2 linked regions of the Solidesulfovibrio fructosivorans JJ] genome follow. The protein of the gene in region 2 interacts with the protein of the main gene of each other region in a pairwise test. Links are inferred from orthologs where the notes say so. Each region holds a gene or a part of one and is shown on either strand. Other genes may lie near its edges. The genes, in order: DESFRDRAFT_RS14855 and priA.

Region 1 (3,150 bases), on a different replicon or contig from region 2:
ACGCCGGCGCGGCCACGCTGCTCGGGCTCGGCATGCTGCGCGGCCGGCTGCCCGGGGACGCGGCCACGGGCACGCGGCTTTTGTCCCAGGCGGCCTGGGCCGGCGATGCCGAGGCCATGTACGCCATGGCCCTGCTCCATCTGGCCCAGGAGGGCGTGGCCGGCAATCCGGCCGAGGCCTTCCGCTGGTGCCGGCTGGCGGCGGCGGCGGGCCTGCCCGAGGCCAAGACGCTTCTGGCCGCCCTGTCCGAGGAGGAGTTCCCCAGCGCCGCCAACCTGGCCAAGGCCATGGATTTCTACCGCGAGGCGGCGGGCGCCGGCGATGCCGAGGCCGGATTCGCCCTGGGGTCGCTGCTCTCCAAGGGTCTGGCCGGACCGCCGGATTTCACCGCCGCCCGCAAATGGTACGAAATGGCGGCCAAGGCCGGCGATTCGCGGGCCCAGTTCAACCTCGGCCTCATGTACCTGACGGGCAAAGGCGGTCCGGCCGACGAGGCCAAGGCGCTTGGCCTCATGCGCGAGGCGGCGGACCAGGGCGATCCCCATGCGCGGTGCAACGTGGCCACCATGGAGCTGACCGGCCGGGGCACCACGGCCGATCCCCGGGAGGCGTTTCGCTGGTACAGATTGGCCGCCGGCCAGGGATTTCCCCAGGCCCAGGCCATGCTGGCGACGTTTTATTACGACGGGCGGGTGGTGCCGCGCGATTTCGAAAGCGCCCTTTTCTGGCTGACCCTGGCCAGCCGCGATCCGGGCGGCGACGCGCTGCTCATCCGGGCCGCCAAGGCCAAGGCGGCGCTTATGCGGCAGCTGACGCCGGAGCAGCTCGAACGCGTGCGCCAGCGCGTGGCCGACTTCTCGCCGGCCGTCTTCGATCCCAAGGCCGAAAAGGCGCTGCTTGCCTCCATCAAGTTCCTGCCGCCGAGCGCCCGGGGCCCGGGGTTCGCCTCCACGCCCAAAAGCGCCCGCAACGTCGCCTCCGAGCCGCCCGAGGTGGACAAAAGCGAGGACAAGGCGCTTTTCTAGAGGTTTTTCAAAAGCAACGAGCCCGGTGGGGAACTTTTCCGTACGAAAAGTTCCCCACCGGGCTCGTCAAAAGCTTTCGCTTCAAGGCGGCCGGCACGCCCCATGCCGGGCGCACGGTCAATGCAGATCTGCCGCGCGGACGTCCCCGCCCGATGGGGCTGAAAATCCCGCGCCGCGCCCGCTAGAACGGCACGTCGTCCATGCCCGAGGCTTCGGACGGGAAGGCCGGGCCGAGATCCTCGTCCTGCCCTCGCGGCGGCTGCTGGCCACGCGGACCACCGCCCTGCTGACCGCCGCCGCGCGGGCCGCCGTAGCCGCCGCCCTGCTGTCCGCCGCCCTGCTGTCCCCCGCCCTGGTAGGAGCGCCGGCCGCCCTGCTGGGACCCGAAGCCCTCTTCGCCCATGGGCGCGTCCGCCGCCATGCCGCCGCGCGAATCGAGACCCTGGACGGTATGTCCCGGCCCGGTCACCACCACCTCGGTGGTATAGCGCTTCTGGCCCTGCTGGTCGTCCCAGCTGCGGGTGCGAAGCGTCCCCTCGATATAGACCAGCCGGCCCTTGGAAAGGTAATTGCCGCAAAACTCCGCCGAACGGCCGTACACGGCCACCCGGTGCCATTCGGTGCGCTCGACCTTGTTGCCGTCGCGGTCCTTGTAGGATTCGTCCGTGGCCACGGAAAAGTTGGCCACCGGGCTGCCCGAGGGCAAATAGGTCAGCTTGGGATCCTGCCCGAGCCGGCCGACTAAGATGACCTTGTTGATGCTGCCGGCCATATACTGCCTCCTGCGCCCGCGCCGAAGCGCGTCTTTCAAAAAATGATTACGGTTTGGGAGCGAGCTTTTCCAGCTCGCCCAGGGCGTCTTCCAGGGCGTAGCTCAGGCTGTCCGCGCTCTTGGGATCGCGGTCGCCAAGGGCCGCTTCCAGGGACGCCTTGAGGGCCATGGCCTTTTCCACACCGGGCAAAAGCGCCTGCCGGTCGGTCCCGGGCAGATCGCCCAGCCGCACCCTGTCGTCCAAAGCCTGGGTCAATTCCAGCAGGCCACGGTGCTCCACGGGCGGCGTCGCCGCCACGGGCCAGGCCAGGGCGTACAGCCTGCTGTAACGGTCCTCGGCCGCCACCTCGTCATAGGTCGTCGCCGTGACGCGTATCTGCAGGTACTTTCCCATGGCTACTCCCTTTCCTCCCAGTCCGTGCGCACCCGGTTGACCACGTCCTGGATGAGGCTCGTCTGGGACTCGGGGCACACGCCCACAAGGGGCGCGCCCTGGTCCACGTTCAGGTCGTGCTGAAAATACACCGCGTAGATGATGCCTTCCGGCCCTTCGTAGGTAAGCGGCTTTTCCCGTTTCATACGCGAAACGATGAAAAGCTCCATGCCGTCCTTGACCGTCACCGAGCGCGGCCCCGAGGCCTTGACCTTCTTGTCCACGCTGGGGATGAAATAATACTTGGCCCGCTCCGGGGCGCGGAAAAGGTAGAGCACCTGCTGTAGGATGGAAGCGATGACCTCGTCCTTGGACAGGTAATGGCGGATAACGCCCAGCTCGGCGCCGGCCTCGACGAAGGTCCCCTCGAGTTCCCGGCGCACTTGGCCGATGACGCCCTTGGCTTCGGCGTAAATGGGCTTGTCGTTGTGTTCGCGGGTAAGCTTGGCCAGAAGCGTTCCCGGCTTTTCGCCGTAGCTCCCGGAAGTCGGCACGACCCGGGTCCCGGCGTCGATGTCGGCGAAACGGACCACGCCGGTATGCGGCGCGGCGACCACGATTTCCTCGTAAGGCGAGGCCTTTATCTTTTCCAGTAAGGCTTTGACGTCTATCACGCGCTTCCCCTGTCGGCCTTCTCGGGCGCGACCTTGGAATTTCGAATGGTGTTACATTGGCCCCCTGGCAACAACACCCATTTCCCATGCATAGGGGGTCCGAGGGGGGCCTCCCGGCAAGGAGATCCAAGAGGCACTGTCGTCGGCCGCGCGCGGCGCATATTCGAAGAATACGCCTTCGCGTCCCCGAACAGCCCCGCCGGCCCAGGCCCCGCTCCCCATAGCCGGGCATCATTTCTCTTCCGGTCCCCTGTCCAATCGATGGTGAGGACCCAATACAATGCTATCCTATTAAAAGTTTTTGAA
Region 2 (3,362 bases):
GGACCCCGTCGTGGATGAGTATGGCGTCGGGCGCGCTTTCCACCACCAGCCGATACTGTTCGCGGCTTTCGCGCAGTTCGTGTTCCTTACGCCGAAAGGCGGCCACATGGCGATACAGGAGGATGAAAAGCAGCAGCGAGGTGATGACGACAAACCCAAGCCCCTTGTAGGAGGAGACCCGCAGCAACAGGTCGGGATCGTCGCGGAACAGGGAAGAAACCAGTCGGTCGGACAAAAGGATCCAGAGGATACCGACCAGCAAATAGACCAGGGTGATCCGCGCGGGTTTGAGGCTGACCAGCCTTTCCGGGGCGTCCTCACCGTTTTGTCGCGTTATGCCCATCCGTCCGCCTTGTTGACGCGGAGTCGTTTCGAACCGCCCCCCGGGTCGTCTACAACATGTCCACAGGATCGAGATCCAGGGTGAAGCGCACCTTGGCCGCGCCGGCCAGGGCCTCCCGACCGGCGGCGAACACCCGGCGCACGCACTGCCAGTCCGGGGATTTGAGCAGGCAGTGAAACCGCCTGCGCCCGGCGACCAGGGCCAACGGCGCCGGGGCCGGCCCCAACACCCGCACTCCGAGCTTGGCCGCGACCTGGCGCATGGCCTCCCCCGCGGCGGCGACGGCGGTGAGGCCGGCCTCCCACTCCCGGGGAAAGCTTACGCGCGCAAGTCCCAGTCGTGTAAATGGAGGATAGCACAAGCGCTTGCGCCGGGAAAGCTCCAGTTCGAAAAAACCTTCAAAATCACCTTTTACCACAAATTGGAAAAAGGGATCGTCGGGCATGCGTGTCTGGATGAGCACACTTCCCGGCCGTTCTCCCCGGCCCGCCCGGCCGGCCAACTGGGTCAGCAGTTGGAAGGTCCGCTCCGAAGCCCGGTAATCGGGCAGATTGCGCCCGAGATCCGCGTCGGCCGCGATCACCAGGGTCACGTCCGGAAAATGATGTCCCTTGGAGAGCATCTGGGTGCCGACCAGCACCTTGGCCCGGCCCGAGGCGAAATCGGCCAGGATGGCCTCGGCCCGCTCGGGCCGCCGGGCGATGTCCTTGTCGAGGCGGGCCACTTCGGTCCCGGCCGGCAGAATGCCGGCCAACTGCTCCTCAAGCATCTCCGCGCCCACACCCATGGGCAGGAAACTCGCTCCGCCGCAGATCGGACACGGCGCGGGGTGGGGCCGGCTGTGGCCGCAATAATGGCAGACCAGCCGTTCCCGGTCCTTGTGGTAGGTGAGCGACAGATCGCAATGGGGGCAACGCACCGGGGTCTCGCAGTCGAGGCAGAAAAGAAGCGGCGCATAGCCACGGCGGTTGAGGAGAATCATGGCCTGGTCGCCATCGGCCACGGTCTCGGCCAAGGCGGCGGCGGCCCGGTCGGTCAACACGCCCACCCGGTCGCCGGTTTCGCGCTGCCCGGCCACGGAGGTGAGTTTTTGCGCCCCGCGCATGTCCACCAGTTCGATGGCCGGCATGCCGCCGCCGCCGATACGGGAGGGCAGGCGCACCATGGGCACATGGCCTTCCCGGGCGGCATGGAAGGTCTTGACGTCGGGCGTGGCCGAACCGAGCACAAGCAGGGCCCCGGCCCGACGCGCCCGGAAAAAGGCCACTTCCTTGGCCTGGTACGGCAGCCGGTCCTCCTGCTTGAACGCGCCGTCGTGCTCCTCGTCGAGGACGATCAGCCCGATGTCGCGAAGAGGCAAAAAAAGGGCCGAACGGGTGCCGACCACAAGCCGCGGCGCGTCGTCCCCGCCAGAGCGGCGAAAGGCGAATTCGCGCGCGGCCGGCGGCTGGTAGCCGTGGTAGAGCAAGGGCGGGCAGCCCGGAAAAGCCTTGGCGGCGGCCCGGTGGAGCCGGGCGGCCAAGGCCACTTCCGGAGCGAGCAGCAGCACCTGCCGCCCCCTCGCCAGGGCCTTGGCGGCAAGTTCCATATAAAGACGCGTCTTGCCGCTGCCGGTCACGCCGAAGACCAGCCGCGCCGCGCCGTCCGGGGCCTCGATCACCGGCCCCAGACTTTCCAGGGCGGCCGCCTGGGCGGTGGTCAGAGGCGGCATGGCGGCCAGGGACGTCTCCCCGCCCCGCTCCGCGAGAGGCCCGACCGCACACTCCGCCGCGCCGGCGCCGTCGTCGAGGCGCACCAGCCCGAGCCCCACCAGCCGGCGCAAGACGGTGAGCGTATCCGGGCCGCACTTTTTCTTGAGGTCGGAAAGCGGCATGGGGCCGACGTCGCACAGGGCATCGAGGACCGCTATCTGGCGGGCCGCGCCGGGACGCACCGGCCAGGGCGGATCGGCGGCAAGGGCGCACAACGGGTCGGCCGCTTCCTCGGACAGCCTACAGCCCATGGTCCCTTCCCGCCAAGCGGCGACCAGTCCGGCCCGGGCCGCCGGGGCAAGGCGGGAAAGCGCCTTGGCCGCGATGCGCCGGGGCAGGCCGGATTCGGTCACCTCGAAAACCACCTGGGAAGTGCGCATGCCCCGCGGCAACAGCGTTCCCAAAATGCGGCCGGGCTCGGCCATGTGCCGGCTGGCCAGATTTTTCACCAGTTCCAGATAGTCGGCGTCGCAGGCCGGACGGCGCTCCAGGGGCCACAGCGCCGGACGCAGGCGAACGCCTTCGGGCGGCGGCGTCCCGACCTCCCAGACCACGCCGGCCCGCAACATGCCGGCAACCGGCACAAGCAGGCACAACCCGACCGGAAAGTCCTCGGGGGTGAAACCGTCCGGCACGGTATAGGTCAGGATGGCATAGGGCGGGGCCGTCAGGGCGACGGCCAGCGAGGGGGCGGCGGTCATGGGACGCATACGAACCAGGGGAGAACCTTTCCCACGGGAAGGTTCTTGCCCCAGGCACCTTCTTCACAGACTTTTGAGGATAACAGAATGTGATTTCTATCCAGGCAACAAGACGGGCAACGATGGGACGGGAAAGCCCGAGAGGGGAGAACCCGGTTTCCTGGGTTTCCCCTCTCGTTCATCCTTTGGCGCTCTAATCGGCAAAGGGCAGAAGTTCGCGCAGGCGCGGCACCAAGGCCTCGCGCAGCGACTCGTCGTGCAGGGCGAAATAGATGTTGGCGGTGAGGTAATCCACCCAGTCGCCGGCGTCGAAGCGCTGGCCCTGGATCTTGACCGCCAGCAGGCGGTTGTTGCCGGCAAGGCCTTTGAGGCCGTCGGTGAGCTGGATTTCGCCGCCATGGCCCGGAGTCACCTTCTCCAGATGGTAGAAGATGTCCGGGAACAGCACGTACCGGCCGACGATGGCGAGCCTGGACGGCGCTTCGTTGACCTTGGGCTTTTCCACGAGATTGCGCACGCGGTACATGCCCGGGGCGAATTCCTCGCCGTCGATGATGCCGTAGCGCG

What was found.
Region 1: the proteins of priA (region 2) and DESFRDRAFT_RS14855 interact in binary tests that used the Escherichia coli proteins (3 or more experiments, as listed by UniProt). The link is inferred for Solidesulfovibrio fructosivorans JJ] from one-to-one orthologs.

Annotation. Positions count from the first base shown.
Region 1 is NZ_AECZ01000023.1:9,016-12,165, reverse strand. Bases 3-2,844 are described here. They hold DESFRDRAFT_RS14855 (single-stranded DNA-binding protein), read right to left. Parts: upstream 1,798-2,844; coding sequence 1,207-1,797; downstream 3-1,206. Other genes in these bases: DESFRDRAFT_RS14845 (hypothetical protein), read right to left, coding at 2,194-2,844; DESFRDRAFT_RS14850 (hypothetical protein), read right to left, coding at 1,844-2,191; DESFRDRAFT_RS14860 (tetratricopeptide repeat protein), read left to right, coding at 3-1,025. Also shown: more of DESFRDRAFT_RS14860, read left to right, coding at 1-2. UniProt on the Escherichia coli protein: Plays an important role in DNA replication, recombination and repair. Binds to ssDNA and to an array of partner proteins to recruit them to their sites of action during DNA metabolism. Acts as a sliding platform that migrates on DNA via reptation.
Region 2 is NZ_AECZ01000020.1:68,055-71,416, forward strand. Bases 95-3,148 are described here. They hold priA (replication restart helicase PriA), read right to left. Parts: upstream 2,796-3,148; coding sequence 393-2,795; downstream 95-392. Other genes in these bases: DESFRDRAFT_RS14150 (PAS domain S-box protein), read right to left, coding at 95-343; galU (UTP--glucose-1-phosphate uridylyltransferase GalU), read right to left, coding at 2,989-3,148. Also shown: more of DESFRDRAFT_RS14150, read right to left, coding at 1-94; more of galU, read right to left, coding at 3,149-3,362.